Regions from separate parts of the Fructilactobacillus ixorae genome, predicted to be linked through region 2. Evidence: predicted binding sites of a transcription regulator. Region 2 holds the regulator's gene; the other holds the start of a gene.
The links. Region 2 encodes LexA, which represses DNA repair genes until DNA is damaged. Its sites were predicted from a motif close to CNAACANNTGTTNG; they were not measured.

Region 1: a site for LexA is predicted at 3,301-3,314, ahead of recA (recombinase RecA). Genes of this name have one in related genera too.

The regions. Positions count from the first base shown of each region.
Region 1 covers NZ_CP097478.1:1,309,810-1,326,295, forward strand. The annotation lists gene M8332_RS06505 (GNAT family N-acetyltransferase) at 1-336, shown strand, start outside; gene M8332_RS06510 (hypothetical protein) at 349-528, shown strand; gene M8332_RS06515 (AzlD domain-containing protein) at 634-960, opposite strand; gene M8332_RS06520 (AzlC family ABC transporter permease) at 947-1,654, opposite strand; gene M8332_RS06525 (APC family permease) at 1,658-3,103, opposite strand; gene recA (recombinase RecA) at 3,339-4,433, shown strand; gene M8332_RS06535 (biotin transporter BioY) at 4,484-5,029, opposite strand; TPP riboswitch at 5,199-5,292, shown strand; gene M8332_RS06540 (ABC transporter ATP-binding protein) at 5,348-6,751, shown strand; gene M8332_RS06545 (energy-coupling factor transporter transmembrane component T family protein) at 6,751-7,407, shown strand; gene M8332_RS06550 (hypothetical protein) at 7,423-7,860, shown strand; gene M8332_RS06555 (PaaI family thioesterase) at 7,921-8,301, opposite strand; gene menB (1,4-dihydroxy-2-naphthoyl-CoA synthase) at 8,355-9,176, shown strand; gene M8332_RS06565 (o-succinylbenzoate--CoA ligase) at 9,191-10,639, shown strand; gene M8332_RS06570 (GNAT family N-acetyltransferase) at 10,696-11,136, opposite strand; gene M8332_RS06575 (zinc-binding alcohol dehydrogenase family protein) at 11,290-12,318, shown strand; gene M8332_RS06580 (ABC transporter permease) at 12,369-13,154, opposite strand; gene M8332_RS06585 (ATP-binding cassette domain-containing protein) at 13,166-14,101, opposite strand; gene M8332_RS06590 (MarR family winged helix-turn-helix transcriptional regulator) at 14,264-14,755, shown strand; gene M8332_RS06595 (AbrB/MazE/SpoVT family DNA-binding domain-containing protein) at 15,098-15,373, shown strand; gene M8332_RS06600 (hypothetical protein) at 15,366-15,698, shown strand; gene M8332_RS06605 (Fic family protein) at 16,100-16,486, opposite strand, start outside.
Region 2 covers NZ_CP097478.1:825,257-841,742, reverse strand. The annotation lists gene M8332_RS04115 (NAD(P)H-hydrate dehydratase) at 1-450, opposite strand, end outside; gene pepV (dipeptidase PepV) at 538-1,938, shown strand; gene M8332_RS04105 (MetQ/NlpA family ABC transporter substrate-binding protein) at 2,304-3,146, shown strand; gene M8332_RS04100 (ArgE/DapE family deacylase) at 3,162-4,319, shown strand; gene M8332_RS04095 (deoxynucleoside kinase) at 4,363-4,998, opposite strand; gene M8332_RS04090 (hypothetical protein) at 5,116-5,328, shown strand; gene M8332_RS04085 (CPBP family intramembrane glutamic endopeptidase) at 5,318-6,013, shown strand; gene M8332_RS04080 (hypothetical protein) at 6,031-6,669, shown strand; gene M8332_RS04075 (phosphatidylglycerophosphatase A family protein) at 6,659-7,159, shown strand; gene lexA (transcriptional repressor LexA) at 7,516-8,151, opposite strand; gene M8332_RS04065 (DUF896 domain-containing protein) at 8,257-8,547, shown strand; gene M8332_RS04060 (YneF family protein) at 8,574-8,792, shown strand; gene M8332_RS04055 (lysophospholipid acyltransferase family protein) at 8,809-9,444, opposite strand; gene M8332_RS04050 (tRNA1(Val) (adenine(37)-N6)-methyltransferase) at 9,536-10,285, shown strand; gene M8332_RS04045 (GIY-YIG nuclease family protein) at 10,275-10,556, shown strand; gene rpsB (30S ribosomal protein S2) at 10,708-11,457, shown strand; gene tsf (translation elongation factor Ts) at 11,541-12,398, shown strand; gene pyrH (UMP kinase) at 12,520-13,242, shown strand; gene frr (ribosome recycling factor) at 13,248-13,808, shown strand; gene M8332_RS04020 (hypothetical protein) at 13,823-14,221, shown strand; gene uppS (undecaprenyl pyrophosphate synthase) at 14,271-15,011, shown strand; gene M8332_RS04010 (phosphatidate cytidylyltransferase) at 15,025-15,813, shown strand; gene rseP (RIP metalloprotease RseP) at 15,833-16,486, shown strand, end outside.

The DNA.
Region 1 (16,486 bases), 480 kb from region 2:
GTGGCTGGTTCAGCAACGTTACACCTTGGCATTGACCCTGACTATTTGAAAATGGAAGAAGGCGAATGGAAAAACGGTTCCGAAGCTCATTATTCCGCCATTCACCGGGTCTCCGTTTCCCATAACTACCGAGGGCAAGGGCTCGCCTACAAGCTCATTAGCGGCATGCTTACCATTTCGGCCCTGCTAGGGTTTAAAGACGTCCGCATTGACACCCACCCTAAAAACGAAGGGATGCAACACATCATCTTGAACAGTGGCTTTACGAAACGAGGCGTCATCCAAACTAAGATGGAAGAAGACGACCGGTTTGCATACCAAATCGAACTAGATTAGGAGAAGACCACGATGGGAACCTCAGCAGTCATGTGGAAATTGATTATCATGGTCAGCACCGCGCTGATTGTTACTGCCAGCGCCCTCGGTTGGGTCGGGTTACACCAGCCGCGAACGCAGTTAGTTCGTCTGGCTAGTCTCAGCGTCATTTTGCTGTTGCTACTTCTCTGCTGGCTCATACTCGTTTTCTAAGCAAAGCTCTAAAATCAAGCGTGATTTTAAGGGCTTTTTTGTTTGCACTTAAAGGACCAAAAAGGGCGGCACCAAATTGGTGCCACCCTTTTTTACTAAGTAACTTCAGATTATCAACCGTAACACAGCCAGGGAAATAATACCGACCACGACAATCACTAAGAGGTTCTTACTGATGATTGCTGAAAACACCGTTGGGATCGAAGCTAGACAATTCAATTCGTTTAGGGTCGGTAAGTGCCCTAAGTGCTGGTGAAACAATCCCGTAAACCACAGGGCTGCCATGATTACTACCGGGACAAAACTCAAAAATTCAACCATGGCGAGTGGCAATTCAAATCGTTTTAAAAGGACAAACGGAATCACCCGATTCAACCAGGTCACTAGGCCACAACCTAAAATAACCAAGAACACAAACTCAAAAGAAGGCATGTTTGCACCACACCCCCAGTCCACAACCAACTAAGGTTACTATAATTAAGAGTAAATTACTGGGAATAAAGATCATTCCTACGTACGTTAAGCCGAGGGTAATGAAAATCATGAGGATCTGCAGTCGCCGATCCAAAGTTCGATCCGCCGCTACTTGTAAATACAGCAAGCCAATAAACATTGCTAAAAAGGCAAAATCGAGCCCCAACCGGTTCGGATTGGGAATTAAACTTCCCAGTCCGCCCCCGAGCCCGGAAGCGATGATCCAGGTCAAGTAAGCCACTACGTTCGCCGTATTTAACCATGGAAACGACAGTTGGCGGTTAGTGTAGTTTAACTTGTTCATGCTTAACGCAAAGGTTTCATCCGTCAGTAACGAACCGATGATGACGTTGCGCAGTAATGTTTCCTTTTTCATAACCGGCGCCACGGTCATCCCCATCAGTAACATCCGGGCTGAGAGGAGGAACACCGACAGGATAATGGCGGAAAATGAACTCCCTGCAAGTAACATGCTGACAATTACAAACTGGGCGGCGCCCGAATACGTAATGGCCGACATCAACACAATCATGATTACGTTTAGACCGGCCGCTTTGGCCACAACGCCAAACGCCAACCCGACGCCCACGTATCCAGATAACGTTGGCACCGTATCCTTAAAGCCCGCGGCGGCGCTAAGATCATTTTTCACGAATTACGAACCTCCCTGTGAAGCTTCGCCATCCGCTGTTTTGGAATGGCGAGCACCATAGAAAATGTAAATTACAACGCCGATGATAAACCATACTACCGTCAGTAACTTGGCATCATTGCTTAGTTCCCAAAAGATTAAAAACGAAACTAGCGCCGAAAGGGCCGGTAAGACGGGATACAGTGGCATCCGGAACTTTGGCACCGGTAAGTCGCGTCCCTCTCGTGGTCGGAGCGCGTAAATTCCGAGGGAAACGAACATAAAGGAAATTAAGGTTCCCGCCGAAACGAGGTTAGCAAGGAACGTAAACGGCAACATGGCCCCCACTAGGACCGCTGCAATCGTTACCACTAAGAGGGCGTTTGCCGGATTGTGCTTCCGGTTCACTTTCCCCAACTTCCGGGGCAGTAAGCCGTCCCGCCCAAAGGCATAGACCAAGCGGGAACTAGCTAGTTGCGTTCCAATTAGGGAGGCAAAGATTCCCACGATGGCAACCACCGAGAGGAGGTTGGCAGTCAAGAGGTGTCCCGTGTGCCGAAGTGCCCAGGCGGACGGTTCCGCATTGCCCGCGTAGGTACTGTACTTAAACATCCCCACTAGCACCAGTGAGACGCCCACAAAGAGTAAACTCCCAATGATTAGCGTCCCGATAATCCCCCGCGGCATGTTTTTGCCAGGATCCTTTGTTTCAGCTGTATTAGAGGCAATCACATCAAAGCCCCCATACGCCACAAAGACCTGGGCGGCGCCCGCTAAAATCCCAGTAAACCCACCAAAGGCAGTGCCGGGCCGGTGTGCTGGAATAAATGGATGGTAGTTAGCCGGATGGATAGCGGTCAAGCCGACCACGATAAACATGACCACCACGGCCACCTTTAGAATTACTAACACGTTCTCTAATTTATTCACTCCCGCGATTTTGCGACTTAACAGCAAACTCACGAGGATAATCGAAAGCGCGGCAAAGATGTCAAAAAAGCCCCCCGTTTTCGGGTTATACCCAGACGCTAGGTACGAAGGTAGGCGAAAGCCAAATTCACCTAAGAACCCCTGCACGTAGGCCGACCAACCGGACGCCACAAAGGTAATCGCTAAAAAGTACTCGGCTAACATTAACCAACCGGCGATCCAGCCGAACCCTTCGCCAAACAAAACGCTAATCCACGAAAACGCCGACCCAGCCACCGGTAAGGCAGCGGCAGTTTCCGCGTATGCCAAGGCCGCTAAGCCGGCCCCGATTGCACCTACTAAGAAGGAGAGCGCAACGGCCGGTCCAGCGTGCCCGGCAGCGACAATTCCCGGCAGGGTAAAGATCGCCGTCCCAACCACCATTCCGAGTCCGAGTCCCAATAAATCCTTCGTCGTCATATGGGGTTCTAGACGCGCATCCTGATCCAACAATCCTTGGGCGGATGCTTTTCGCGTCAGTCGTTCCCAAATCTTATTCATTCCATTAGCCTCCTTTTAATAATTGGCATGATTATTCGTTATTATAATGGTAAATTTTTTCCAAAGATACACATTTGGGGAAATAAGTTATAATTAACGGGATGATTCGGGACAATTTCTAACTAATGCAACGAAATATGACCATTTTTGGTTGGAATTTCGTAATTATTAGCGTAGAATAATCATTATTGAAGAACCAAACATACGTTCACACCAAACAGAAAGGGTGATTTGAATGGCTGCAAATTCAAAAAAGAGCGCACAAGATGCTCGTCAAGCTGAACTTGACAAAGCTTTAAAACAGATCAAAAAAGAATTCGGCACCGGAGCCATCATGCGGATGGGTGAAACGCCTAATTCTAACGTGGAGGCCATTTCCACAGGAATTCTCTCCCTGGATATTGCCCTAGGAATTGGTGGGTTCCCCCGTGGCCGGGTCGTGGAAATTTTTGGAGCTGAATCTTCTGGAAAGACCACCATTGCCCTGCAGACCGTGGCCGAATTGCAAAAAAACGGTGGAACTGCTGCCTACATTGATGCCGAAAATGCGATGGATCCAGAGTACGCTAAGGCCCTCGGGGTTGACATCGATGACTTATTACTATCCCAACCAGGAACCGGTGAAGAAGGACTGCAAATTGCAGATGCCCTGATTGGTTCGGGCGCCATTGACCTCGTGGTGGTGGACTCCGTGGCTGCGTTAGTCCCGAAATCCGAAATTGAAGGAGACATTGGTGATTCCCACGTGGGGCTCCAAGCCCGCTTAATGTCACAAGCCCTGCGGAAATTAACCGCTAACATCAACAAGACCAAGACCGTCGTGATTTTCATCAACCAACTCCGGGAAAAAGTCGGCGTTATGTTTGGAAATCCGGAAACCACGCCAGGTGGTCGAGCTCTGAAGTTCTACTCCAGTGTGCGCTTGCGGGTCAGCGGTAGCAAGCAATCCAAGGAAGGCCAAGAGGTCGTGGGAAAAGAAACCAAGATTAAAGTGGCTAAGAACAAGGTTGCGCCACCATTCAAAACCGTTGATACATTGATGAGTTTCGGACACGGAATCGAACCGGTTGCCGACATGGTGAACCTGGCCGTGGACAAGGATATCATTAACAAATCCGGCTCCTGGTATTCCTATGGAGAAGAACGCCTCGGTCAAGGATTGAACAAAACCGTGGCCAACCTCAAGGAAAAACCAGAACTTGTGGCTGAATTAACGCATAAAGTCCGAGTTGCCTATGGGATTGAAAAAGAATCAGACCAAGGGACTGATGCAGAGGCCACTCCGAGTGAAACCGAACCAACCCCAACTGAAACAGATTTAGACGTTTAACCACCATGCCAAACTAAAAGAGCCATCTCAAATGAGATGACTCTTTTAGTTTAGCGGAGCTGTGGCAGCCGGTGATGACGTTGTAATTGAGTTACAATCAGCGCCACTAAAACGGCCTTTAACCCGTCGCCCGGGATAAAAGCCAGGCTACTTATCGCCACCTGGTTCCAACTCAATCCGCTTTGCCACACGAGGTAGCTCGCGCCCACGCAGTTCATCAGCACCATCCCTCCCAGTAGATTGGCAAGCAAAAAACGACTGAAGTTGGGAATCCGCCGGAACCAGGTCACCAGTAAGCCAATCACATAGGCACACACCGGCCAGCTCAACAGATAGCCCGCCGTTGGTCCAGCGAAAACGCCGATCCCACCGCGAAAGCCCGCTAGTAATGGTAACCCAATTGCGACCAGCAGGAGGAACACCACTACACTCCAAAATCCTAACTTGCGACCCAATAACGAACCAGCTAGCATAATCCCAGCACTCTGAAAGGAGATGGGAACGGGGAAAAACGGGAGATTGATTAGTGGCACGCAGCCAAGACTCGCAATAATTGCCACCATCAAACCACAGTACGTTATTTCTTTAAGTTTCATCACTTACCATCCTTTACATGTCGTTTATCTCATTGTGCCAAACGTGCCCCAACTTGCCTACTTGATTCGCGCCAAGCCCGTTATTTAACCACTTAGCAGCAAACAATTCTGCTAAAATGTCACTTTTCCAGTTCTGTTAAACCCTTATAAATCTGGTATACTAAAATTAATTGAATAGCTGGGGTGCCAATTTACGGCTGAGATCATACCCGTTGAACCTGATCTAGGTAATGCTAGCGGAGGTAACCTGACACACAGTTGTCAAAAAAAATTCAACCGTCCCCATTCTTGGAGGACGGTTTTTTATTGGAGGAAGCTATGCAAGCAGCAGTCACACTGCAACATTTTAGTTTTAAATACCCAAACCAAACTGAACCCTTGTTTCACGACGTCCAGTTAACAATCCCCACCGGTCAATTTTGGCTGCTAAGGGGTCCGTCTGGGTGCGGTAAATCAACCCTGTTAAAATTAGTGGCTGGGTTAAGCAACCAGAAATATCAAGGAGAAATCGCCTTAAACCGGCACTCCCTCGCCCAATTACCGGCCACGGAGCGCTCTAAGTTGGTCAACTTGATGTTACAGGACCCCAACCAACAGTTTGTGATGCAGACGGTCGCAGGTGAGCTCCAGTTTGCTTTAGAAAATCAACAAACTGAGCCCGCCCAGATTCCGGAACGAATTCATGCTGCCCTGGCTTTTTGTCAGATTGAACATCTCGCCGACCGCCAGGTCCTCTCCCTTTCGGGGGGCGAAAAGCAAAAGGCCATTCTGGCCACGATGGTCGCGTTGGATTCAGCCATTTTCCTATTGGATGAGCCCTTTGCTAGCATCGATCCCCAATCCAAACGTGACATCTTGCAGCAACTCCGGCAGCTACAAACTGAACGTGGGAAAACCATCATTATTTCTGATCACGATTTAAACGGGTACCAAGACCTAGTAGACCACGTTGTGACCGTAGCACCAAAAACCCACGAACTTGAACTGCTGTCAGCGACTGCTCAAACCGAATTGTTTGCTCGGCGTCACCAGCCAATCCAACGGTTCACAATGCCAGCCACAGAAACCGGACTTTTCTGGCTCCAGGACTACCAAATTAGTTATGGCAATCCCGCGCTGCTATCGGTCGCAGACCTCCAAATTCCGGCCGGCTGCACGTTGCTAACGGGACCAAGCGGAAGTGGCAAGTCCACCCTGCTTCGCAGCCTCAGTAAGTTGCAGCAGTACACCGGTCAAATCACTCTCAACCAGTGCAACATTCAAAAAATCAAAAACAAACGCTACTACAACCAGTTAGGGCTGGTCTTTCAAGCGGCCCCCGATCAATTTTTACGGATCACCGTGGCCGAAGAATTAGAATTATCGCTGGCAACCAGTCAATGTTCCACGTGGAACAAAGAAACCGTCCAGCAGGCCTTAGCAAAGTTACAGCTAACTGGTCACGAGCAACAGAGCGTGTATACCCTCAGCGGGGGACAACAAAAAAAACTCCAAATTCTGGTGATGCTGATTCGGCATCCGCAAATTCTCCTGTTAGACGAACCCTTTGCTAGTCTGGATCAAGACTCCATTGCGACCGTGCAAACCTTGCTAAAACAACAATACCAAGGCCCGGATCACTTGTTGCTAGTCATCAGCCACCAGCGCTTTGCCACCCCGGGTTTTTATGACTATCACCTGCACCTTGCCAACCACACGTTTACCTACCAGGAGGCCGACTAATGAATCCCGCTATCAAATTATTCTTAATCATTCTAATTGCCTTTGAAATTTCACTAACCCCGAACTTAACCATCAATCTGACATTAATCATCGTTTGCCTCGGCTACCTAATTTGGAAACAAACCAGCCAGCTCAAATCGGTGGGGACGTTTAGTTTAATTGCTCTGTTACCCGCTCTCGGAATCTTCTTTTCCCAAGTTTATTATGGTGAAAACGGGCTCTACATGGGAGGCGTCCTTTTTACCCGGCTGTATGCCTACGTGTACCTCGGATTAAGTTTTTCACTAACAACCCCCATGTTGCGCCTGGGTCAAGCCCTAGAGCAAAACGCCCACGTGCCCTCCAAGTTTGTTTATGGCGTGCTCGCAGCCATCAACCTCGTGCCCCGCTTTCAACAGGAACTAAAGGTGATCCGGGCGAGCGGTAACATGCGTGGCCAAGTGTTACATCCGTGGGGACCCACGCTTTACTTCAAGGCGCTAGTGGTCGCCCTTGGCTGGTCCACTCACCTCGCCTGCGCCATGGAATCACAGGGCTTTGTAGAGGATCAACCCCGAACCTTTTTTAATCCGATCCGGATTACACACCGCGATTGGCTTGCTTTTATCGGAGCGCTGGTGCTCGTCCAACTGGTGCTTTTTCTCGCGCCGGCCTAGAAAAGGAGCAGCACGATGAGTGATAATGAAACGGCTACTAAGCTAATTCAGACTTATTTTCAGCAACATCACATCACCACCATGGCCATTAACAACTTAGCCCGCGCTTATCAGGGACAATACAGTCGGCTCCCAGACCAAGAAACTACCGCAACCTGGTTAACGGACCTGCTTCGTAAGCCCACCATCTGGCAACCAGCACTGGTCGTGATTGCAATGGTCAAGGCTGCTCCCACTTTTCCAAAGGTCCTAGCTAACGTTCCTACGGCAGAACTGTGGCAACCACAGTTGCTCCAGATTGCCAGTGTGAACGGGACGATTGGGATTTCTAACTACTTTGAAATCACGTGCAACCAGCGTGCGCTGTGCACCCGTTACTTACCCAATCCTGATCCATTGGCACTGGCATTCAGTGCGGCCCTTTCCGCTCAACTAGCCCAAGCGGATTCATAACCCGGGAATTAAATTTTCGTTACAGCGGCCGAACTCCACAGGGAATTTGCTAAAATAGAACTAATCGCTTGCTACCGACTGCTTAGTGAGCGTGACGGTACTCGTACTAACCAACTGGTCATCATGTTGAACGACCACCTGCCACACCTGGAGCCGGTGCCCCACTTGTAGTGGCGTTGCAACGGCCGTGATTTTACCGGTGCGCACCGCATGTAGATGATGCGTTTCAATGTTAACGCCCACAGCCACTTCAGCTGGTCCCAGCTGTTGACTGGCGCCCATGCTGGCCGCCGTTTCTGCCAACACACAGCTTATCCCACCGTGCATCAAACCATGGGGTTGCTGGTCCTGTTCGGTTACGTCCAGCGTTAACACGATCCGGTCGGAAGTCACTTGCTCCGTTTGAATGTGCAATAAGTCAATTAAATTCACGTGCTTCACCACTTTCGTTAATTTACTACCGTTTTATTCCATTATTACCATTGGAGGTTCGTATGACAACTACCTGGGAAACAATTTCAAATCACTACCAAGACATCTTGTTTGAACGACGCGACAAGGTGGCTAAAATCACGATTAACCGGCCCGAAAAACGAAACGCCTTTACGCCCCAAACCGTCAACGAACTGATTGACGCCTTTGCGCAATGCCGTGACGATGAAACCATCGGGGTCATCATTCTTACCGGCCAGGGCGACCTGGCCTTTTGTTCCGGTGGGGACCAGAGTGTCCGCGGGAACGGTGGTTACGTTGGCAGTGATCACATCCCCCGCTTAAACGTCCTCGACTTACAACATCTGATCCGGGTGATTCCGAAACCCGTGATCGCCATGGTTCGGGGCTGGTCCGTCGGTGGTGGGAACGTGCTCCAGCTGGTCTGTGATCTAACGATTGCCGCTGACAACGCCAAGTTTGCGCAATCTGGTCCCAAGGTCGGTAGTTTTGACGGGGGCTACGGTTCCGGTCTCCTCGCCGACACGATTGGCATCAAGCGGGCCAAAGAGGTTTGGTTCACGTGTAAAACCTATTCCGCTGATGAAGCCTTTCAAATGGGCTGGATTAACAAGGTTGTGCCGTTAGCCGACGTGGAAACAGAAACTCTCGACTGGTGTGACGTGCTCCTGCAACGCTCGCCGATGGCCCTTCGCTTGATCAAAGCCTCGATGAACGCCGCCACCGACGGCCTCGCTGGGATTCAGCAACTAGCCGGGGACTCCACTTTGCTCTACTACACCAGTGATGAAGCCAAAGAAGGGCGCGATGCCTTTTTAGAAAAGCGGAAACCTAACTTTGACCAATTCCCTAAATTCCCCTAGAAATCAGGCTTACCATGGATAATTGGCTCCAAAAACGGACGCAACTCACACCCCACCGCCTGGCGCTCTCTTTTCACGAGCAGCGCTGGACCTTTTTCGAACTCCAACGCCAGGTTAACGGTCTCTGTACCATCCTACGGCCCCAGTTGCCTCCCGCGGGACGAGTTGCCATTCTTGGGGATAACACGCCGGAGCTCTACTTTGGCATGCTGGCACTCCACCAACTTGGGCTCCCCATCGTCTGTTTAAACAAACACCTCACGACTCCTGAACTGCAGTATCAAATTACCGATGCCCAGGTGCAAACCGTCTTAACCACCCAGGAGTTTTTACCTCAATTAGAGGCGGTTACCACTGCCAAATCGCTCCATTTGATTGCGCTCGACCGGCTGAAGTGGACACCGCAAGCTGATTGGCCGGCCCAACCAACCGACCTTGATGCGTTAGCCAGCGTGATGTACACGTCAGGAACGACCGGCCAACCGAAGGGGGTCTGTCAGAGCTATCGTAACCACTGGACGAGTGCGATGGGGGCCGAGTTAAATCTTTCGGTTACACCGACCGATCAATGGATTTGTGCTGTCCCTTTATACCATATCAGTGGCCTTTCGATTGTAATGCGGAGCCTGTTGTACGGAATGCCAGTGCGCTTGTACGAACACTTTAATCCCCAGGCCATCACGCAGGATTTGGTGCACGGCCGAGGAACCATCATATCGGTCGTGCCCTACATGCTGAAAAAGTTGCTGGCCGAAAAGCAAGAATCATATAGTAGCGCCTTTAGTTACATGCTGTTAGGCGGTGGCGCAATTGATCAGGCTACGCTGGATCAATGTGAGCAAAAACACATCCCGGTGATTCAATCCTACGGGATGACGGAAACCGCTTCCCAAGTCGTAGCCCTGAACCCTGCCGATGCTCAGCGAAAAATTGGCTCGGTGGGAAAACCCCTCTTTCCAGTCAGTCTTAAGATTGCAAACGACGCACAACCCTACCAAGTTGGCGAAATCCTCCTCAAGGGCGATAACCTGACGCCCGGTTACTTGAATCAACCGCAACGAATGGCTGAGAAAACAACGGAATCTGGTTGGTTTCGCACGGGGGACCTTGGTTACATCGATGATGAAGGGTTTTTGTACGTCAAAAGTCGGCTAGCGGAACTGATCATCTCCGGGGGTGAAAACATTTATCCCCACGAAGTCGAACAAGTGTTAAATCAGCTGCCTGGCGTACAGGCAAGTGCGGTGGTCGGGAAAACCAATCCTATCTGGGGCGCCATCCCGGTGGCCTTTTTGGTAACTACACGGAATTGGCAGCTAACTGCGGTCCAGGATTTTCTGACCGGGAAACTCGCCAAATACAAGTTTCCCAAAGAACTGCATCTGGTTGATCATCTCCCGCACACTGCCAACGGCAAACTGAAACGTGGCGAATTGCTACAGTGGTTGAAAAAGAATGAATAATTAAAAGGACGCAAACTAACTATTAATCTAGTTAATTTACGTCCTTTTCTAATGAACTAACGCTCTCCCCGATACCTCATCCGCACATGCGGAACCTCAACTTCCAAAAACGGCGTACCATCAACCACAAATCCCTGGGTTTCGTAGTAACCAACTGCTTGCAGTTGGGCGTTAATCGTAATCGGTAAGCCAGCAAAGCGAGCATGACAGAATTCCAAAATGGCGGTCAGTAGTTCACGACCTTTCCCGGTGCCCCGCACCGCCGCACTTGTAAGTACCCGTCCAAAGGTCACGTGGTCTCCATCCCGAAATACTCGTGCATAGGCGATCACCTCACCGTCATCCGCTTTTTCAAACAGATGCCAAGCCGTTAAATCTTGGTCGTCCGGATCACAGTAATCAATTTTTTGTTCCTCCACAAAGACCTGTGACCGGGCCCGCAAAATTTGGTATACGGTAACTGAATCCAGTTCCTGAAGCTGCTGAACTTGAAACATTGGCAATCCCTTTCTGTTAGTTTTCGACTGAAATTGAAATTAGTTTACCATTTTGAGCGCCCCAAAGCTCAGAACTAATAAACTAAATTCCAGAACTTTGAAGGAAGCTGAGTTTATACTAGGGGTAAAATCAACCAACAAAGGAGACTAATTATGTCAGAACTCATGAATGCCATCGGCTACACCCACTCCCTGCCGATCGATGATCCAAACAGCCTCGTTGACTTTAAAACGGCCATGCCAACGCTTAATGACCATGATTTACTGGTCCAAGTTGAGGCGGTCTCGGTCAATCCCGTTGACATCTTTACCCGCAACGGTCAAACCACTGCTCTTGCTGAACCCAAAATCATCGGCTACGATGCGGTCGGAACGGTGGTTAAAACAGGAACCAACGTGGAATTATTCAATGTCGGTGACCGCGTCTTTTACGCCGGAGCTTACAACCGGCCTGGCAGCAATAGCGAGTACCAGGCTGTCGACGAACGAATCGTCGGTCATGCACCCCAACAGCTCACTCCTGCAGAAGCTGCGGCTATGCCCCTCACCAGTCTCACTGCCTGGGAATCATTATTTGAACAAATGAACATTGATCTACACAATCACGAAGCCAATGACAAACAATCGATTTTAATCATCAACGGAGCCGGGGGCGTCGGGTCCGTGGCCACCCAGTTAGCTCATTTAGCCGGATTACAGGTCATTACGACCGCTGGAACTACGCAAACCAAGGATTGGACGCTGAAGCACGGCGCCGATTATACGGTTGACTATCATCAAGACCTTGTAGAACAACTTCACCAGTTGGGCTTTGAAACGGTTAACTACGTCCTCGAGCTTCAAAATCTAGATTACTACTGGGACACCATTAGCCAGTTAATCGCTCCGCTTGGCACCATTGTTTCAACGACAGGAAGCGGGAAGAATCTCAACTTCCAACCGTTGAAACGCAAGATGGTCCGCTTTGGCTGGGAATGGATGTACGCCAAGTCGTGGTATCAGACTAAGAACCTGATTACCCAACACGAAATCCTCGACCAAGTTAGCGAACTTTTAGAGCAAGGCCAGTTACAGTCCACGTTGACTAAAACGTTCAGTCCTATCAATGCCGAAAACTTGCGGGCGGCCACTAAGTTAGTGGAGAGCCACCAGATGATGGGGAAAGTGGTCGTGAAAAATTAATTGAATCCTAAAATTAACAACAGCCTAGCTCTAAATGAGTTAAGCTTTTATTATTTATTATTTTTGTAATTATAAACAATTACTGTCAGTGGGGAACAGACCAATACGGTTAATACTCCTGCTCCTAAAACAATCCACGCATCACTAGGCCAAAAACCGTGATTAAGAATGGTCCGGGAAGCGCTAATCACATATGAAACGGGATTAATTTTGACTAAAAATCGCATGAAGCGTGGTAGTGTTTGAACCGGAACAAAGGCATTGGAAAGAAAAATCAAGAGCAACATTGTCATCAATGAGATACTTTCAACCATGGTTGCACTTTTAGCAATTAAGCCATATAGTGCAAAAATCCAACTAAGCGCCCACCCAAGGAAAACATCCAGTATGATCACTACAATTAACCACCCAAACCCAGACTGAGATCTCCACCCCATTAAATATCCCGTTACTATCGCCGCAACTGCCGCTAATACCAATCGGAAAATATCTGCTAATAATTGCCCTGCCAATGGTGCTAGTGGGGAAATTGGGAGTGACTTGAAACGCGTATAAATCCCTGTATGCATGTCATAACTAATTTGAGTCCCTGATCCTGATGCTGCGGAAAGTAACGCTTGCATTAAAATTCCTGGAACAATAATTGGCAGGTAGTTGTTAACATTCCCTGCAATTGCTCCCCCAAATAAATAACCAAACAGCACCATAAATAATACTGGTTGAACAACAACATCTAACAAAGAATCGGGATTGTGAAAAGTTTTCAATAGATTTCTGTAAGTCATCGTAATAACGTTCGAAACAAATTTAGTTGGTTGCTTTTGCATTAAATTCATCGGAGTCCCTCCTAGTTTTTCCCAACTGTCAACGCAAAAAAGACATCATCTAATGACGGATATTGAACGTCAATTTTGGTAACTTCCAGTTGCTTTTCTGCTAATTGATTTAAAATTTGAGCAACGTCACCTACTTTTTCTAACGCAATCGTAATGGTTTGCTTGGCTGGTGATTTAACCAGACTAACCGCGGGCGCAAGCAATTGTTTGGCCACCACTGCTTGCGTCTGCTCTTTAAACGTTAACACCAAATTAAGTCCCCCGACTTGCTCTTTTAGCTTGTCCGGTGTTCCTAACGCCACCAATTTACCATGATCGATGAGTGCCACCCAATCAGCCAATTGGTCTGCTTCCTCTAGGTATTGAGTGGTTAAGAGAATGGTCGAGCCGGCATCAACTAAGTTTCGAATTGTTGCCCACATTTGTGCTCTAGTACGAGGATCTAGTCCCGTAGTGGGTTCATCTAAAAAAATTAACTGCGGACGGTCAATTAAACTGATTGCCAAATCTAATCTTCGTCTCATTCCTCCAGAAAAATTGTTCAATGTTTTCTTCGCAGAATCAACTAGGTCAAATTCTTTAAGTAGCTCATTCGTTCTAACCTTAGCGGCACTCCGAGAAAGGCCATTTAACCGGCTAAAAATCATTAAGTTTTCATAAGCCGAAAGATCTTCGTCTAAAGACGTTGATTGGATAGTTAATCCAAACAACGATCTAACTTCCATAGCATTAGTCTCTACATCATGTCCAAATATTTTTATCGAACCATTCGTTGGCTTTAAAAGAGTCGTTAACATTTTTATGATGGTCGTTTTCCCAGCGCCATTGGGACCTAATAAGGCAAAGATTTCTCCCCGATGAATATTAAAAGAGATTTGATCTACAACCTTGTGACCTTTAAAGGACTTGGTTAGTTTCTCAACTGCTACTGCATTTTCATTTTCCATTAGATAATCCTTCTTTATATTTTTTCGTCTGGGGCCCTGACAAATAAAAATAATAAGGGGTCATGATTAAAAAGTCAACTAATTAATCTAGGCCCCTTATGATTTTATTGGAATAGCATCACTGCTATAATTAACAAAGCACAACTAGGAGGATAGATTAACTTGGATAAACTAATCAAAAAACAACAACTAGCAGCCAAATTATTTGAATTTACGGTGCTCCAGGATTTAGATAACGAACAATCCGAACGCCATTTGCCGGCTTTTAAGGGCCAAAATAAAATTTTAGTGGCACTAAGTGAAGAAGAAAATATTTCCCAAAAAGACCTGGCTGATCGCCTCGGAATTAGCGTACAATCAGTTGCCGAATTTGTGGCTAAACTGCTGAAAAAGGGCTATATTACCAAGAAAAAAGCTCCTCAAGACGGCCGGATTCAGCTAGTTAAATTAACCGACAAAGGCCGAAAGGAAGCGGAAAAAAGCCGATTTTACATCCCCCCCTATCTCGACGATTTAAGTGCTTCTGAACAAGAGCAATTGTTGCAAATTATCGATAAACTGAATCTTAGAATTAAAAATAATTTACGCGTCAGTGGGCTTAAGAACATTGGAACGAAACTACGCCTGAATAATTTAGATAAAAAAATAAAATAATTTCTCCATACCAAAAATAGCTTAAAAGTTCCTTTCTTGTTAAACTTGAAACCAACCATCAGTAAGAAAGGATCCTTAAATTAGGAAAATACTAAAAAGCGTCAGTTGGCCAATCGTCCAAGTAATTGCAACCTTAGTTTCAATCTGACTTGATATTACTGGAGCTAAGCGACCTACGAACTACATTAAATTTTTCTTTTGCTTTAAAACAGGTGAAAATCTACTCTCGAAAACTTTCACTACATCAAAACTGGCATTGAACGTGATTAATTGCACCAATTGTTTTTATTTTTTTGTTATACTGTTTTAAGTAAAACGTTTTACCTACAAAAGGAGTTCGTGATGACAATTAAATCAAGTACCATTTCAAAAAAAGGACAAGTGGTTATCCCTGCTGATTTGAGAAAAGAATTAGGATTAAATGCTGGGGATAAAGTTAATTTTGTTAAACGTGATGGAGTTGTGATGGTGGAAAAGGCCTCATCTGCTGATGTTTGGAATAGTGTTTTAGATAAAATGACCGTTAAGCGTAATCGTGTAACAGAGGACGAAAAGGCAATTTTGGTTGATCCAAAGCATGATGATCCAGATTTTGTAGATTGGGCTTTACATGGATAATACTTTTAATTTATACATTGCTTTTGTTCAATTTACTGATAAGCATGCTGGAAAAACTAGACCCATTTTGATAGTTAGAAGAAGTGGAAATGACTTTAATTATTTCCCAATTACTAGTCAATATGAGCGGAAAAGTTTACGAATAAAACAAAAGTATTATCGAATCATTGATTGGAAACAAGCGGGCTTAAATAAGCAATCATATGTTGATACTAATAATCTGTTTAGTGTTCCAGCTTATTTGATTGAAAGTAAGTCACCAATTGGAAATTTAAGTGATAATGATCGAGAATCCTTGTTACTATTTTTGCAGCAAAAAGAATAAGTTTTAGTTTGGTAAATTCAAAAGAATTTTAATTGGAGATTTTAAATGATTAAAGATTAACTTGGATAATTTATATTTGTTAAACATATGAAATAAACTAAATACGAAGACGTTGTCGTATTTAGTAAAACAATTTAATCAATGGTTTCTTTCTCTGTTTGATAACATAACACTTAATTAACACTAGATGAACACGTTTTTAGCTAAAATTTTACCAATGATTCACCGTAAATGAATAAAAGAAGGATAAAAAAATCCAGGACTATTTATTGTTAGATAGTCCTGGATTTTCTTATTTTATAGCAATTAATTTTAGGATAATCTCAAATAATTTATTGGTTATTACTTCAAATATCTTTTTGCGGGGTAGTTTGCTGATTTAACGTTTTATTTTTTCTTATTTAAAATCCTTGCACTCCATGATTATAAGTCCATTTTTTTAATTTGTTTATCTTGCCAGTTAGATAATAATTACTGATGAGCGTAGTCCATTTACCCCATTTGGTTAATGGAACATTAATTAAACCGGCTCCCCCATCAATCATGATTTTGTTAGCTGCTAAAACTGCAGACCGCTTATTTCCGTCCCAAAAAATTTGATTTCGCATGTTGTGGTACATAATCGTGAGCGCCCGATCAGTAGTACTTAAGCTAGTATCTTGTAAAGTTTTATTTAAAAAAACCTGTTCTTGCTTTTCATTAACTAGCGGAGGTTCGAATGACTTTCCTAAGCCTAAATCAACATTCCCAGCTCCCGATCGAAAACTACCCGGATCCAGTGAATCTTC
Region 2 (16,486 bases):
GGTAAGAATGATGTTCGCGCTTGGAAGTTGCAGGTGGTTGCGGGCGATCAGGGTTAGCGCCGAGCCGTCCAGTAACAGGGTCTGATGGGGAGTTACCAGGTCAAAGACGGTGTGAATGAGCTCTAAGGATTGCTGATCGGTTCCGAGCCCGGAGCCCAGGCTAATCACGGTCATTGTGGGCAGGAGGTGCTGGAGTAAAGTTTGGTCCTGGTAGTCGGCAAACATGGCCTCCGGAATCCAGGCGTGGAGACTACTTTGGTTGCTGGGGGCAGTGAAGGTTGTCGTCAACCCAGCTCCTGCAGAAACGGTGCCTAAGGTACTCATGATGATAGCCCCACCGTAGTTTTGATTACCTCCGATGAGGGCGACTTTGCCATAGGTGCCCTTAAAACTGTTAACTGGGCGTTTTCGAATTACTTTTGGTAGAATGGATGCTGTAATTAGTTTCAATTTATTCACCTCGGGGCTATTATAGCATTTAGAGGGTTGATTCATGGTAAACTTAAAGTACGTTAATTCGCGAAAGGATGAACAGACATGACAGATTGGAAAGCAACGGCAGCCAAGTATCAAGATCAGTATCTGGCTGATTTAAAGCAACTGGTTGCAATTGACAGTGCCCGCGATGTAGCAAATCAGACGGATGAATTTCCCCTGGGCCCAGGACCTGCCAAGGCTTTGGACCAGTTTTTGACGTTTGCGGACCGCGATGGCTTTACCACGAAAAACATTGATAACGTGGTCGGGTACATTGAATACGGAACTGGTGACGACTACTTTGCCATTTTAGGTCATGCTGATACGGTTCCCGCTGGCAATGGCTGGGACACAAACCCCTTTGAACTATTAGTGGAAGAGGGACAAGCCATTGGCCGGGGGACTTCTGATGATAAAGGACCGGCATTAGCAGCCTATTATGGACTACGAATTTTAAAGGACTTAGGCATTCAACCAAAGTTGAAAATCCGGCTAATCATTGGAACCGATGAAGAAACCAATTGGACCGGGATGAACCGGTACTTTGAAACTGAACCGGCACCGAAAGCCGGGTTCTCGCCCGATGCTGAATTCCCACTGATTAATGGAGAAAAAGGGAATGTCACTTTTGAAACCCACTTTGATGGAGCCAGTGCCATTGCCGAACAGCAGTTATTATCCTTTAATGCGGGTCTGAAAGAAAACATGGTGCCCCGTGATGCCGAAGCCTTTGTAACGATGGAAGATCCCGATACGGTGATTCAGCAATTTGATACCTTTATCGGAGCGAGTCCAGTTAGCGGTTCGGCTAGTATCGTTGGAAAACAAGTTCACTTTGAAGTGGTTGGTAAAGCGGCCCACGGGATGGAACCGCGTAACGGGATTAACGCCGGAACCTACTTAGCAATGTTTCTAAAACAACTACCATTAGATCAGGCGGGCGCAAACTTCATTCGTTTCATTACGAATAACCTGCATGATGATTCCCGTGCCGAACAATTAGGGTTACAGTTTCACGATGACGTGATGGGGGATCTTACCATGAACGTGGGCTTGATGACCTACGATGCCGAAACGGGTGGTGTGATTAATACGAACTTCCGTTATCCAAAGGGAATTGAACCGGAGACAATCCAACAACATTTAGAGCAGGCAGCGGGTCCTTATCTAGCAACGGTAACCCAGGGCAGCAATATGAAACCCCACTTTGTTTCCGCTGATGATCCGTTAGTGACGGATCTAATGGCCGTTTACCGCGAACAAACCGGACAGGCAACCGCCAAACCAGAAGTAGTTGGTGGGGGAACGTTTGCCCGACTCATGGAACACGGAGTAGCCTTTGGAGCCTTGTTCCCCGGGGCTACTGATACCATGCACCAGGCCAATGAATTTCAACCGGTGCGCGATTTGATGTTGGCAATGTCCATTTACGCCCAAGCGATTTTTACGGTGACAAAGTAAAATTTGTTAACGCGATTGGGAATTGACAGCTAGTTGGATTCGTTATATAGTGTAGCCAATTAAAATAGATATGACTGAAGGGTTGAGTATGTAAGCAACCATCCCAGCGAGTTTCCGGATGGTGTGAGGAAATGATGGGGGCTTACAGAAGATGGACTTGGAGTCTTTCCTAGTGAGGGAAACCGAACTAGGAACGAGGTTGTGGTCGTTATTACCACTGGGTTTCAGTCGCAAGCATGGGGCTTGAAACTCACAGAGATTAGCGTAGTGATACGTTAACAAAGTAAGGTGGTAACGCGGAGCATCCGTCCTTTTAAAGGACGGATGCTTTTTTATTGCAACGAGTGGTTAAAGGGGGAGAGCGAATGTCAAAACGAGTTAAAACGGGGCTGTGGGCCGCCATCATCATTTTTATCGTGTTCATGGGCTACTTAAGCTTTGGACGCGGGGGTGCCGAACAAAAGAATACGATTACAGTCGGCATTATGGCGGGTTCCAAAGCAGAACAACAGATTTGGGATTCAGTTGCCAAAACAGCCGCGCAAAAATACGGCCTCAAGGTTCAATTTCAACGGTTTACGGATTACAGTCAGCCTAACGCGGCGCTTGCCAATCACAGTATTGATGTGAATGCCTTTCAAAATTATCCCTTTTTGGACCTCTGGAACCAAAAACACCATGATCACATTGTTGCAGTTGGAGAGACCATCATTGAACCAATGCGGATTTACTCTTATAAACACCGCGAACTTGCTGACTTGGCAACTGGAAGTACCATTACGGTTCCCAATGATGCCAATAATGAGTCCCGGGCCCTGTTCGTGCTCCAAAGTGCGGGCTTGTTAAAATTAAAGCCGCACACTAAGCTGGCGGATGTCCGCTCAATTGTGGCTAACCCCCGGAAGCTAAAGATTAAAGAGGTTGATGCTAGTCAAACGGCGCGTTCCTTAAATGATGTGGACGCAGCCGTGGTGAACGGGAACTACGCCCAGACGGCCGCTTTGAATCCAAAGCAAGCAATTTTTACGGAACCGTTTAACCACCAATCGAAACAGTGGATTAACTTTATCGCGGCTAACCGGGAGAACCGCACTGATCCGCGGATTAAGAAGTTAGTTAAAGCCTACCAAACAAAAACGACGACCCGCCAAATTAAAGCCGTCTCGGGGATTAACCAAATTCCTGCTTGGAACTTAAACTTAAAGTAGAAAGGATTGCTAGGCATGGAACCGGAAGCAAAAATCCAAATTTTACGGGATTTGATTCAAATTCCGACCGTTAATGGAAATGAAGGGGCGCTGACGGAGTACCTCGTGCATCTTTTAGACCAGCATGGCATTGCCAGCCAGGTTACACCATTAGCCACCGATGCCAACCGGACGAACCTAATCGTGGAAGTTGGCACGGGAAGTACTGACCAAGTTCTAGGATTTACTGGACACCAAGATACGGTTGCCGTCGGAGACGAAGCGGCTTGGCAATTCCCACCGTTTGCCGCAACGGTGGTTGGTGACAAATTATACGGTCGGGGAGCGGCAGACATGAAAAGCGGCTTGGCTGCGGAAGTAATCGCGCTCATCGAACTCGTAGAAAGTGGGGCCCCGCTTCCAGGACGGCTTCGCTTAATCATCACGGCGGGAGAAGAGTTTGGGGCGCCGGGGGCTTATCAAGTGGCGCCTGAGTTGCTAACTGATTTGGATGCCCTCGTCGTGGGGGAGGCTACTGATGGAGACGTCACCTACGCGCACTCCGGAAGTTTTAACTACCGGATCATTAGTAAGGGCAAGGCCGCGCATAGTTCGGTGCCAACCCAAGGAATTAATGCCATTCAGGGACTTGCCCACTACATGGCCAAAGAAGCGCAACTGTTTACGGACTTACCGGTTGATGACCAGCTCGGAAAGGTCCAACACAGCGTAACGGTGATTCAGGGAGGCGAACAGATCAACACGATTCCAGACGCAGCCACATTACTTGGAAACGTGCGGCCCACCTTGGCCTTTGATAACCAGTCCGTGCGCAACCTAATCCAGCAGGCGATTGACACCATCAATCGCACCACTGACTATCAGTTGGAATTACAGGTAATTCATGATTTCTATCCCGTGGAAACTGTTAAGCAGGCTTGGTTAGTTCAAACGGCCGTTGAAATTGCCCAGGCTGCTTATCCAGACCGAAACGTTCAAGCCGGAATTGATAACGGAGCGACCGATGCGAGTGTGTTTGTGCAACATCAGCCCGATTTACCGGTGATTGTACTGGGCCCCGATAAAGCTGGAACGTCCCATCAAATTAATGAACATACCACCATTAGTAGCTTTTTAACGACCATTGAGATCTACAAGCACCTCGCGGAGCAATTTTTTGCAATTACTAAATAAAAGAACAAGGGCACAACGAGTTATAGTCGTTGTGCCCTTGCGATTATTGCGATAAGGTTTTGATTTTAGCGTCAATTTGGTTCAAGATAACGGCGGTATTGTGTGGATCTTGCAGGTCGTAAGTTTGTAAGTCAATTTTCATTTTGGGACTAACGTCATAGTCTGCGTACCATTGCTGGTATGCTTGCCACATTTTATGGTAGTAATCTTCCAATTCGGGATTGTCATCGAATTGTTCGTAATCCCGGCCCCGTTTTTTAATGCGTTTGAGAATCGTGGGGAAGTCTGCATCGGCGTAGACCAGCAAATCTGGGCGCGTTTTGGGCATGTCGTTTAGTTCTGCCATCATGTTATCGAGGAGGGTGAGGTAGACGGATAGTTCAACGTCAGAAATGTTACCAGCAGCGTTGTTTTCCTTGGTAAACAAGGCGTCCTCATAAATCGAACGGTCCAACACGTTGTTATCGTCAGCTAACGCCCGCTTAATCATGGCAAATCGTTTGTTAAGAAAATAAATTTGGAGCAAAAACCCATATTGCTTTGGGTTCTTGTAGTATAAAGGTAACACGGGATTATCGCCCACTGGTTCGTAAAAGGGATTGGTCCCCAAGTGCTTTGCAATTTTGCCCGTTAACGTGGTCTTTCCCACGCCAATCATTCCAGCCGTAATTATCACCATAAATAACTCCTTCTTCTGTAATAATCTTAGTATAGCACGCTCACGAAATTCGAGAAAATAACGAAGCCGGTTGCTAAATTATGGTATCCTATTAATAATCAAAATTAGTGATGGTGAATGATGAAGCGTTTATGCGAAATAACAGTGGCACTATGTGGTCTGCTCCTTGGAGCTGGTTATTTTGAATCCGGAAAACTCCGCCTTGGACTTTGGTTACTGGGGCTTTTAGTGGGATTACAGGGGCTATTAATGGTGGTCGTAGTGCTCCTGCGGCTGCGTAAGGTGCGGCGCTATTCAGAAAAGGATGATAAACAAGGACATGAAGATTAGGGAAGTTTGGCAATTTTTGCTCCGACTGATGCTGTTCATTGGTTTAATTGGGTTAGTATTGATTGTTCCGATTCCAGTGATTTTATTGCAAGCCCAGCATGTCAATTGGCCAGGGACGATTGTAGTGGCGGCCGTTTACTTCTGCTTGTATCTGGGCTCAATTTGGTTAGCTTGGCGGTCCTTTTCCCAGGTCTGGCACAATCCACGCGGGTGGCTAACAAAAGCGGATTGGAAATTAATTGGGGCTGCCCAGTTGGCAATTTTTGCAGCTGAGATTGGAATTGGAATTATGGGGCAGGTACTTCATTTGTCCAGTACCAGTGAAAACAACCAGATTATTTATCGGTTATTGGCAAGTAACCCAGTGGTGTTGATCTTATTGAGCACCGGGATGGTCTTGCTGACCCCGATTTTAGAGGAACTCGTCTTTCGGGGTTACTTAATTCGCGGGGTAATGAGCTGGGCACCCATGTGGTTAGCAATGATTACAAGTGGAATCGTGTTTTCAGCTGGGCACGCGAATTCGAACTGGTTAAGCTTTTTGACCTACGCCGTGATGGGGATGATCCTTGCCCGGGTGTACGTGAAAACTAATCGGATTCAAGTCGCCATTACCCTCCACTTGATTAATAATTTGGTCGCAACCGTGATGATGGTGATTTCCATTGTGGGGAATATGCACTAAAGGAAAGGATGGTAAACGTGGACATTACAGAATTTAACTATTACCAAAATTTGAAGAGTCGGTTAACCAAGGTCCAAGCCGAACTAAAAGAAGAACAAACAGCTTATTTAAAGCAAATGGGGAATTTGAAACAGCTTTACAATGATTACGATGTCGCAACGACGGAGCAACTGGCGAATGCCTTAAATCAAGGGGATGACGATCAGTTTACGGCAGAAATTGCCACGGCTTTGGATGAGCATGACCAAACGTTCCTGTTAGCAAACGTCCAAACCTTGAATCCGAGTGAAGCCCAGCAACTAGCGGCCATCAGTGCTGAAGCAAATGACGTGGAAACGGAATTAACCCGGGTGGAAAAGTTCTACCAAGAATTTGCGTTACCGCTCTTAGACCGGTTAAAAACCAATCGGATGCTCCACGTTGAACAATTAACGACCTCTGGAAGTGACTGTGACACGGTGGTGGAAATTAATTACTTTTCAACCTTTGATGACTTCAAAGAGGACTTTAACGGGGCCGCGTATGTGGGTGAAGTGATTGAACAACATCTTCAGGATCAAAAACCGATTAGTGTGATTGTGACGGATCAAAATTACCCTAACAAGTATGATGTAACGTTGATGCCAACTGATGAGGAGAGTGACGATGGTCGATAAACGAGATTACAAATATCCAGATACCCAGGCCTATGACAAGGTGATTGAGTTTCTAAATCAAAATGGGGTCACCGTTCGCGATATTTCTAAGGTGACCTATAATTTACAAAAACAATTTATTAGCATTCCCAGCATGGAGTACGTGGATAAAATTGTGATTGACGTCCTCCACAAGCGGGAAGTGTTGAATAATGCGTTGGTGGGAATGGAAATTGACCGCTTGGCAACCGCTCACCAACTATCAGAACCGCTCCAGAGCATTGTGGAACATGATTTAGGCGTGTTTGGGGTCGATGAAACGCTGGCATTAGGAATTGCAAACATCTACGGGACGATTGGAATTACGAACTACTGTGGCTTAGATACCAATAAGCAGGGGATTGTGAAGGAATTAGACCAGGAACAGTCCCGTGTGACGACGTTCATTGATGACATTGTGGGCGCCGTCGCTGGAGCGGCATCCGCTAAAATTGCCCACGAAAATTCGTAATTAAAAAGACCCAATCCATTTTGTACGGCCCTATAAAAATTAGACTTGCTCGGGATTCATTTTTTAAGGATTTATTTCGATCTTCAATCGGAGGAAATCCTTTTTTGTTACCTGAAATTCTTCTCATGAGGGTGCTAGTCGTTTATCACGTTTAATTTAAATGCTTTGAATAAGTTCGCTAGGTCTGCCTAACTTTCAAGCCTAACGGACCTCAGATGATTCAAATAAAATTCAACTGCTGCAACTTTTGCTTTCGGGCGGTGTTTAACCATAAAAAATACCCCATAAAAATTAGCTTCTTGTCTAACTTTTATGGGGTAGTATATTAGATTGGTTCTTTTTTAGTGGCAACGCTTCTATTCAATTTCACTCCGGTACAGGCCGACGACCTTACCCAGCACCACACAGTTCGTGAGGATGATCGGGGCCATGTCGTCATTTTCGGGCTGGAGCCGAAAGTGATCACTTTCCTTGTAGAAACGCTTGCAAGTGGCCTCGCCATCATCATTCATGGCAATCACAATTTCTCCGTTTTCCGCGGTTGGTTGCCGTTTGACAATCACCTGATCTCCATCTAAAATGCCGATGTTAATCATACTTTCGCCACTAATGGTTAACATGAACAGATCCGCCCGTTGATAGCGTAATTCGTTAGGAATCGGGAAGTAGTCAGTGGCCTCTTGCACGGCTAAAATCGGTTCTCCAGCGGCCACCGTTCCTAAGAGGGGCATTTCATTTTCCGTCGTATTGGGTTGCACACCAAGCGACCGAATGCCATCCTCGGTAATTTCTAGTGCCCGTGGTTTCGTCGGGTTTTTAGCAATGTACCCCTTCTTTTCTAACCGAGCAAGATGCCCGTGCACCGTGGACGTCGAAGAGAGACCTACGTGCTTGCCAATTTCTCGGACGGTGGGGGGATATCCGTGATCGAGGACATTTTCGTAGATGAATTGGAGAATTTCTTGCTGCTTTGTATTGACTTGAGAAGACATGTGAACACCTCAGATTCGTTTACTATCAATGCTGTTAGCGTACCATAAAACGGGAAGTTTGCAAACGTTAGTTCGCCCGCTTGCTATTTAATTATCAGCAGTTTCATGCTATTATGGAAGAAATCAGAAAAAGGAGTGGGAAACGTGGCAGATGACGAAAAGTTAAAACAGCTAATTCCCCGCATTAATGAGTTAGCCCATAAGGCGCAGGCCGAAGGTTTAACTGATGAGGAAAAAGCAGAACAAGAAAAGTTACGTAAAGAGTACTTAAAACGGTTCAAAGCCAACTTTAAAACGCAGTTAGAAATGACGCAGTTGTATGATAAGGATGGTAATGAAGTAACTCCCGAACCGGTTAAAGAAGTGCAACGGAAAAAGAATTTACGGGATGACTAATTAGGACAGAAAGGAGAGCGTTGACAATGGCAGCCTGGATTTGGATTTTATTAATTATTTTAGCCCTCGTCGCTGGAGCAGTAGCAGGGTTCTTCTTAGCTCGGAAGTACATGGAAAAGTATCTGAAGGATAACCCGCCAATTAACGAGGAACAGCTAAAGGCTATGATGTTGCAAATGGGACAGAAACCTTCCAAGAAGAAACTGAACCAAATGATGATTGCAATGAAACGCAATGCTAAATAAGCTAATAAAAAAACCACTATGACTTAGTGGTTTTTTTCGTGTGGTCGTGGTAAACGTAATTGGGATTAAGCTCCCGATCAAGCGTGGCAAAGGCTGCGGCCATTTGTGCTTCCACCGCTACCTGATCGGCATCGGTTAGTTTATTTGATTTAGGAACGTAAATTGGTTCACCAAAGTTAATGTGGGCTCGCTGGCGTAAAAAAACTGCTTTCAGGGTCAACGGTCCTTGGTACACAACGGGAAGCATGGGCACCTGGGCCATCTTTGCAATGAGGGCGGCTCCTCCCTTTAACTTGGTCGAGTGTCTAGTCCCGGAGGGGAAAATTAACACCGACAGGTCAGTTTTTTTTAGGACCTTGACCGGGTTTTTAATAACGGAAATCCCGGGATTGGTACGATCGACTGGTTCAACGTTACACTTGCGCAGTCCCCAAGCCACAATTGGGTTTTTGAACAGCTCTTTTTTAGCGATGAAATAAAAATGCTTTGGTAGCAGAAATGCACCAAAGTAGAGCATGTCAAACCAGGTGCGGTGGGTGGCAATCAGGACGTAGTTGCCAGTCGGAATGCGTTGCTGATTCTTGAGCTCTGGTTTACCGTTAAAAATCAGAATGATCCATTTAATGATGGAGAAGGCCACTGTATAAAACAATCTTCTCATCCTTTCTATTGAGAGGTAAAATTAACATCTAATAGTATACCATTTATGTGCGGACCGAGTTTTGCAAAGAAGGAGGAAGTTTATGGAGCACGTCGAACTCTTGCCGGGAGAACGAATCGATCAGCTGTATCAAAACCACATTCAAATCATTCAAAGCGATGAAGTTTTTTCCTTTTCACTCGATGCGGTGCTCCTTGCTAATTTTACCCAGGTTAAGCAAAGTGCGAAAACTCAGATTGTTGATTTGTGTGCTGGTAACGGAGCGGTTGGCCTCTTTTTGAGTCCCAAAACGCGGGGCCAAATTACGGAAATTGAAATTCAGGCGCGCTTATGTGACATGGCGCGCCGCAGTGTCCAGTTAAATCAATTGGAAAACCAGGTGCACGTCAAACATGCGGATTTAAACCAAAGTTTGCGATTTTTTGGCAAAGAAACGGTTGATACTGTCACCGTCAACCCACCGTACTTCCCAGTCCAAGCGACTAGTCGGAAAAATCCGAATGAGCACCTTGCAATTGCCCGGCACGAGTTAAAAACCAACCTGGACGAAGTTGTAACGATGGCGAGTGAATTACTGAAACCATGGGGTAAACTCTTTATGGTACATCGTCCTGACCGGCTCTTAGAGATTTTGACCACCTTGCAAAAGCAGCGGTTAGCGCCCAAGCGGTTGCAGTTTGTCCATCCGCGCGACAACCGGGCTGCCAACATGGTTCTGATTGCGGCAAGCAAAGATGGTCAGGCCGCTGGATTAAAGGTCCAACCGCCGTTAATTGTGTACGATCAGGATCACTATACGCCGGCAGTAAGGAAGCTTTTATATGGAAACTAAACACTTTTATTTTTACGTGCTGTTGTGCAATGATGGCTCATTTTATGGGGGCTTTACCACTGACGTCGTCAGGCGCTTCGCTACCCATCAAGCTGGAAAGGGGGCCAAGTATACTAAAGCTCATCGCCCCGTTTCCTTATTATTCTCAGCCGAATATCCGAACCGCCACACCGCTTTGCAAGCGGAATATTCCTTTAAGCACCAATCACGTGCACAAAAGGAAGCCTTTTTACAGAACCAGGGAGTTTCGCCGCAACAGTGGCACGCCTAGAGAACCGTGGTTGCTTTTTAGCGGGGAAACCTGTATACTAGATTTCGGTATTAAATTACTAATACACACCCAAAAGGTTTTACCTGGTAGTGCTCGTTGAGTCCCAGGCCTAATTTTGGGGAGGAAAAAACTATTTTAATGGAGGCTGATTATGGCTGTAGTAACAATGAAACAATTATTAGAAGCTGGGGTTCACTTTGGACACCAAACTCGTCGTTGGGATCCGAAGATGGCAAAGTACATCTTTACGGAACGCAACGGAATTTACATCATCGACTTGCAAAAGACGGTGAAACTGTTAGGAGTTGCTTACAACTTCATGAAGGATTCGGCTGCTGACGACGCCGTCGTTCTCTTCGTGGGAACTAAGAAACAAGCCCAAGATTCCGTTGAAGAAGAAGCAAAACGGTCTGGGGCTTTCTACGTTAACCACCGTTGGTTAGGGGGAACCCTAACCAACTGGAACACCATCCAAAAACGGATCAAGTACTTGAAGGATCTGAAGAAGATGGCTACCGATGGCACGTTCGAACGGTTACCAAAGAAGGAAGCTTCATTATTAGTTAAGCAAACTGAAAAGTTGGAACGTTTCTTGGGCGGAATCGAAGACATGCCGAAAGTTCCAGATGTAATGTTCATTGTTGATCCTCACAAAGAACAAATTGCTTTGAAAGAAGCTCAGAAGTTAAACATTCCAGTAATTGCGATGGTTGATACGAATACTGATCCAGATGGAATCGACTACGTAATTCCTTCTAATGATGACGCCATTCGGGCAATCCGTTTGATTACTTCAACGATGGCTGATGCCATCATTGAAGGTCGTCAAGGTGAAGATGACGTTAGCGAAGCCGCCTTTGAAGACCAAAGTGACGAACCAGCTGCTGACAACGAAGAATAGTTAATTACCTGGCTGACTCTGCTTAGACCACTTCGGCCTAGAAGGGTCAGCTTTTTTAACCACTAAATAAGAAGGAGAATCGGATTATGGCTGATATTACTGCTAAGCAAGTCAAAGATTTACGTGACAAGACCAGTGCCGGAATGATGGATGCAAAGAAGGCGCTTGTTGAAGCCGACGGTGACGAACAAAAGGCAATTGAAATTTTACGGGAAAAAGGAGTTGCCAAAGCCCAGAAGAAGAGTGGCAACACGGCTGCAAATGGATTAACGCAAGTTGCCATTGATGGGGACCAGGCTGCGATCGTTGAAATCAACTCGGAAACTGACTTTGTGGCTGCTAACGACGACTTCAAAAACCTCGTGGATGCCGTTGCAAGTGTAATTGCTTTAGAACAACCAGCTGATGTTGCCGCAGCTTTAAAGTTATCATTAGGAAATGACACGGTTGAAGATGCCATCATTCACACGAGCCAAATTACGGGGGAAAAGATTACCCTCCGGCGCTTTGCTACCATGACGAAAACGGCTGACCAAACCTTTGGGAAGTACCTACACAACGGTGGAGAAATTGGCGTGCTCGTAAAGATTGACGGTGCAAACGAAACGGTAGCAAAGGACGTTTCCATGCACGTGGCGGCTGAAAACCCTGAGTTCTTAACTCAAGCTGACATTTCGGCTGACCGGTTGGATCACGAACAGGAAGTGTTGAAGAAGGAAGCCCTTAATGAAGGTAAGCCTGAAAGCATTGTCGAAAAGATGGTTGCCGGTCGCTTGCACAAGTTCTTGGCTGGCATTTGTTTAGCCGACCAACCATTCGTGAAGGATCAAGACCAAACGGTGGCTCAATACGTGGAAGCCAACGATGGTAAGTTAGCTGCTTTCGTTCGTTACCAAGTTGGTGAAGGAATCGAAGAAGTTAGTGAAGGCGCAACTGAATAATTGATTAGAAAGGACTAGCAATTCGTTGCTGGTCTTTTTTTCTGCGCTGAATGAGCCTGTTGTTAGCGGGTCATTTATGCTAAAATTAACGTAACAATTAATGCTTTCAGGGGGAAATTTAATGGCTGATGTGAAATATAAACGGATTGTTTTAAAACTAAGCGGAGAGGCGTTAGCTGGTTCGAAAGGTTTTGGAATTAATCCACCCGTAATCAAAAAAATTGCCGAAGAAATTCGTGATGTCTACAACCAAGGCATTCAAATTGCAATTGTTGTTGGTGGCGGGAACATGTGGCGTGGCGAAGCCGGCGCCGAAATGGGGATGGAACGTGCCCAAGCGGATTACATCGGTATGTTGTCCACCATCATGAACGGCCTTGCTTTGCAGGATAACCTGGAATCAGCTGGGGTGCCAACCCGGTTGCAAACGTCGATTGAAATGCGCCAAATTGCCGAACCATACATTCGCCGAAAAGCAGTCCGTCATTTGGAAAAGGGGCGGGTCGTAATTTTCTCTGGAGGAACCGGGAATCCGTACTTTTCGACCGATACGACGGCGGTGTTACGAGCGGCGGAAATTGATGCCGATGCCATTTTAATGGCTAAGAATGGGGTAGACGGGATTTATTCAGCTGACCCCAACACCACTCCGAGTGCCGAAAAGTTTGCGAAGTTAACGCAAATGGAAATTTTGAGCAAGGGCCTGCAGGTGATGGATTCAACGGCCAGTTCACTTTCGATGGACAATAACATCCCGTTGGTAGTGTTCAATTTAAACGAACCAGGGAACATTAAACGAGTCGTTGAAGGCCAAAACATTGGAACAATTGTGGAAGGAAAATAAACACGATGAATACTAAAGAACTGACGCAAGAAACAAAACGTAAAATGGACAAGGCGCAATCAGTGTTAGAAAGTGAGCTCGGGCAAATGCGAGCTGGGCGCGCCAACGCTAGTATTTTGAAACCGGTCGTGGTGGACTACTACGGCGCCCAGACACCCTTGGTTCAGGTGGCGTCTGTTTCTGTTCCGGAACCCCGGATGATTATGGTCACCCCCTACGATAAAACCGCCCTTGAAAACATTGAAAAGGGAATTTTAGAAGCTGATTTGGGCTTAAATCCAATGAACGATGGGGATAACATCCGGATTCAGATTCCGCAACTAACAGAAGAGCGGCGCCAAGAAATTGCCAAAAAAGCCAAGGCAACGGGAGAACAGAGTAAGGTGGCAGTTCGGAACGTGCGCCGGGAAAGCATGGATGCCATTAAACAAGCCAATAAGGCAGATGAAATTAATGATGATGAGGCTCACCAAGTTGAAGATCAAATTCAAAAATTAACTGATGCGGCGATTAAGGGGATTGACCAGATTGTAAAAGACAAACAAGCTTCGATTTTAAACGACTAAGGAGCGGGATTATAATGGCAGAGCAAGACATTACGCCGGGCACGCCAGAGTTTGATAAAATGGTGTTTAAATTAGCAGGGCCGATTACGGCTGCTAATCAAACGGCGTTTAAGTTTAAGGACGAACCACTAACTGAGATTCAACCGGGGGTCTACGTATTACCAGTTTTGTTGCAACCGGAGTTTAATTTATTTTTGGTGGGCGCCCAACTAGTCGGTGAGGATTGGGTCCTTGGCTTTTCACAAGCTACGATTGAAAACGACAATGAAGTGACGGATTTAACCGAGCCAGAGACTACGGGTCAGGGCTTAAACCAACTGGGGTTCCGGGATCCGCAAGTTGCCAACGAGTTACTCCAGTACTTTGAACGGCTGTTAACGGCCGGACTAGGCGAATGGAAATTAATTAAGTAAAGGGTGAGGGTGCTCATCCTTTCTTTACTTTATGGAGTGAGGTCAATTAATGGAAACGAATGAAGTAGATCGCGAGCGCGTTCCCAAACACGTGGCGATCATCATGGACGGGAACGGCCGGTGGGCGCAACGCCGCCATTTACCGCGAATTGCTGGACATAAACGTGGGATGAATGTCGTTGAAGACATTACCATGGCTGCGAGTGATTTGGGGGTGCGGGTGTTAACTTTGTATGCCTTCTCGACCGAAAACTGGAAGCGCCCTACAACCGAGGTTAAATACTTAATGAGTTTACCCAGCCGGTTTTTTAATAAGTTTGTTCCGAACCTGATTGCCAATAACGTGCAAGTTCGCACCATTGGTGACAGTTCGCAACTTCCGGCAGAAACACAGCGGGCGGTAAAACAGGCCCAGCTGGATACGGCAACGTGTGACGGGATGATTCTCAACTTTGCCCTTAATTATGGGTCTCGGGCTGAAATCACGACGGCTGCCCAACGAATTGCAACTGAAGTGCAGGCCGGCGACCTTGATCCGGCAGTGATTGATGAACAAGTGCTCAGTGAGCATTTGAACACCGCCTTTTTAGGGAACGAGGCTGATCCAGAGTTGTTGATTCGAACGAGTGGTGAAGAACGGCTCTCGAATTTTTTACTGTGGCAGCTAGCCTACAGCGAGCTAGCCTTTACGGATAAACTCTGGCCAGATTTTACGCCAGCTGATTTTCGGGCTGAAATCATGGCATTTCAACAGCGCCACCGTCGCTTTGGTGGGCTGAACAATAAGTAGGAGAATAACTGAGATGAAACAAAGAATTATTACGGCAATCGTAGCCCTCGCAATCTTTATTCCCATTATTTTAATGGGAGGTTGGTTGATTGAACTTGCTGCAGTTGCCTTGGCATTGGTAGCAATGGCAGAAATTTTCATTATGAAGAAACAGATCATTATTTCGGTGGAAGCACTGATTGCGTTTATCGGAGTAGCAGCGCTGGTGTTACCGAACCTAGCGACGGGTCTATTACCAACCCACCTGACGCCGAGTGTTGCCTTTTACGGGCTCGTCTTGTTATTACTCCTATGTACCGTCTTCTTTCACAAGAGTTTTAACTTTGATGATGCCGGGGTTTACACCCTCGCAATACTTTACATCGGATTTGGCTTCCATTATTTTGTCGTTGCTCGTCATGATGGATTGGCGGTCCTCTTTTACGCGTTGTTAATTGTGTGGTGTACCGATACCGGAGCGTACTTTGTGGGAAAATACTTGGGCAAGCATCAGCTGGCTAAGTACGTTTCGCCAAACAAAACCTGGGAAGGCTCCGTTGGTGGAGTGGTGATTGCGACGGTTGTTTGTTCGCTCTACGTGAGCTTCTTCCCCATTAGTCCCGCAGGGTTAATCCCCATAATTGGGTTAACTGTCATTCTATCGGTAGCAGGACAACTGGGTGATTTAGTTGAATCAGCTTTGAAACGGTACTATGGGGTAAAGGACTCCGGAAAAATTTTACCAGGACATGGTGGCATTCTTGATCGGTTTGACAGTCTTTTGTTTGTTTTACCGGTTCTCCATCTCTTAGGAATCGTTTAGGTGAAAGGGAGGTGGTTCTTTGGTAACCACGATTATTAGTTTTATTCTTGTTTTTGGAATTTTGGTCTTTGTCCACGAGTTTGGGCATTTTATTGTAGCGAAACGCGCTGGAATCATGGTGCGTGAGTTTTCGATTGGAATGGGACCGAAGCTCTTGTTCTACCGAAAGAATCACACGACCTATACCATTCGCTTACTTCCTCTTGGGGGTTACGTCCGGTTAGCGGGTAGTGGTGATGATGACGATGATGATTTGAAACAAGGCACCACGGTCAAGTTACAACTGAACCACCAACAACAAGTTACAAAGATTGATCTAAGTGATAAAAGTAATTTGTTTCAGGGCATCCCAGTCCAAGTAACTAATGCGGATTTGGTCCATGACCTTGAAATTACGGGATACGAAAATGGCGATGAGAGTGAGTTAAAGCACTTTAGCGTTAATCACGACGCGGTGATTGTTAACCGGGAGGGCATCGAGTTGCAGATTGCCCCGGCTGACGTACAGTTTCAAAATGCACCCGTTAGCAAGAAACTAATGGTGAATGCCGCTGGGATTGTTAATAATATCTTGCTGGCCATTGTGGCCTTTACGCTGCTTTCCTTTTTACAGGGAGGCGTCCCCCAAAATTCAAATCAAATTCAGTTACCCGCGCACCAACCGAGTGTGGCG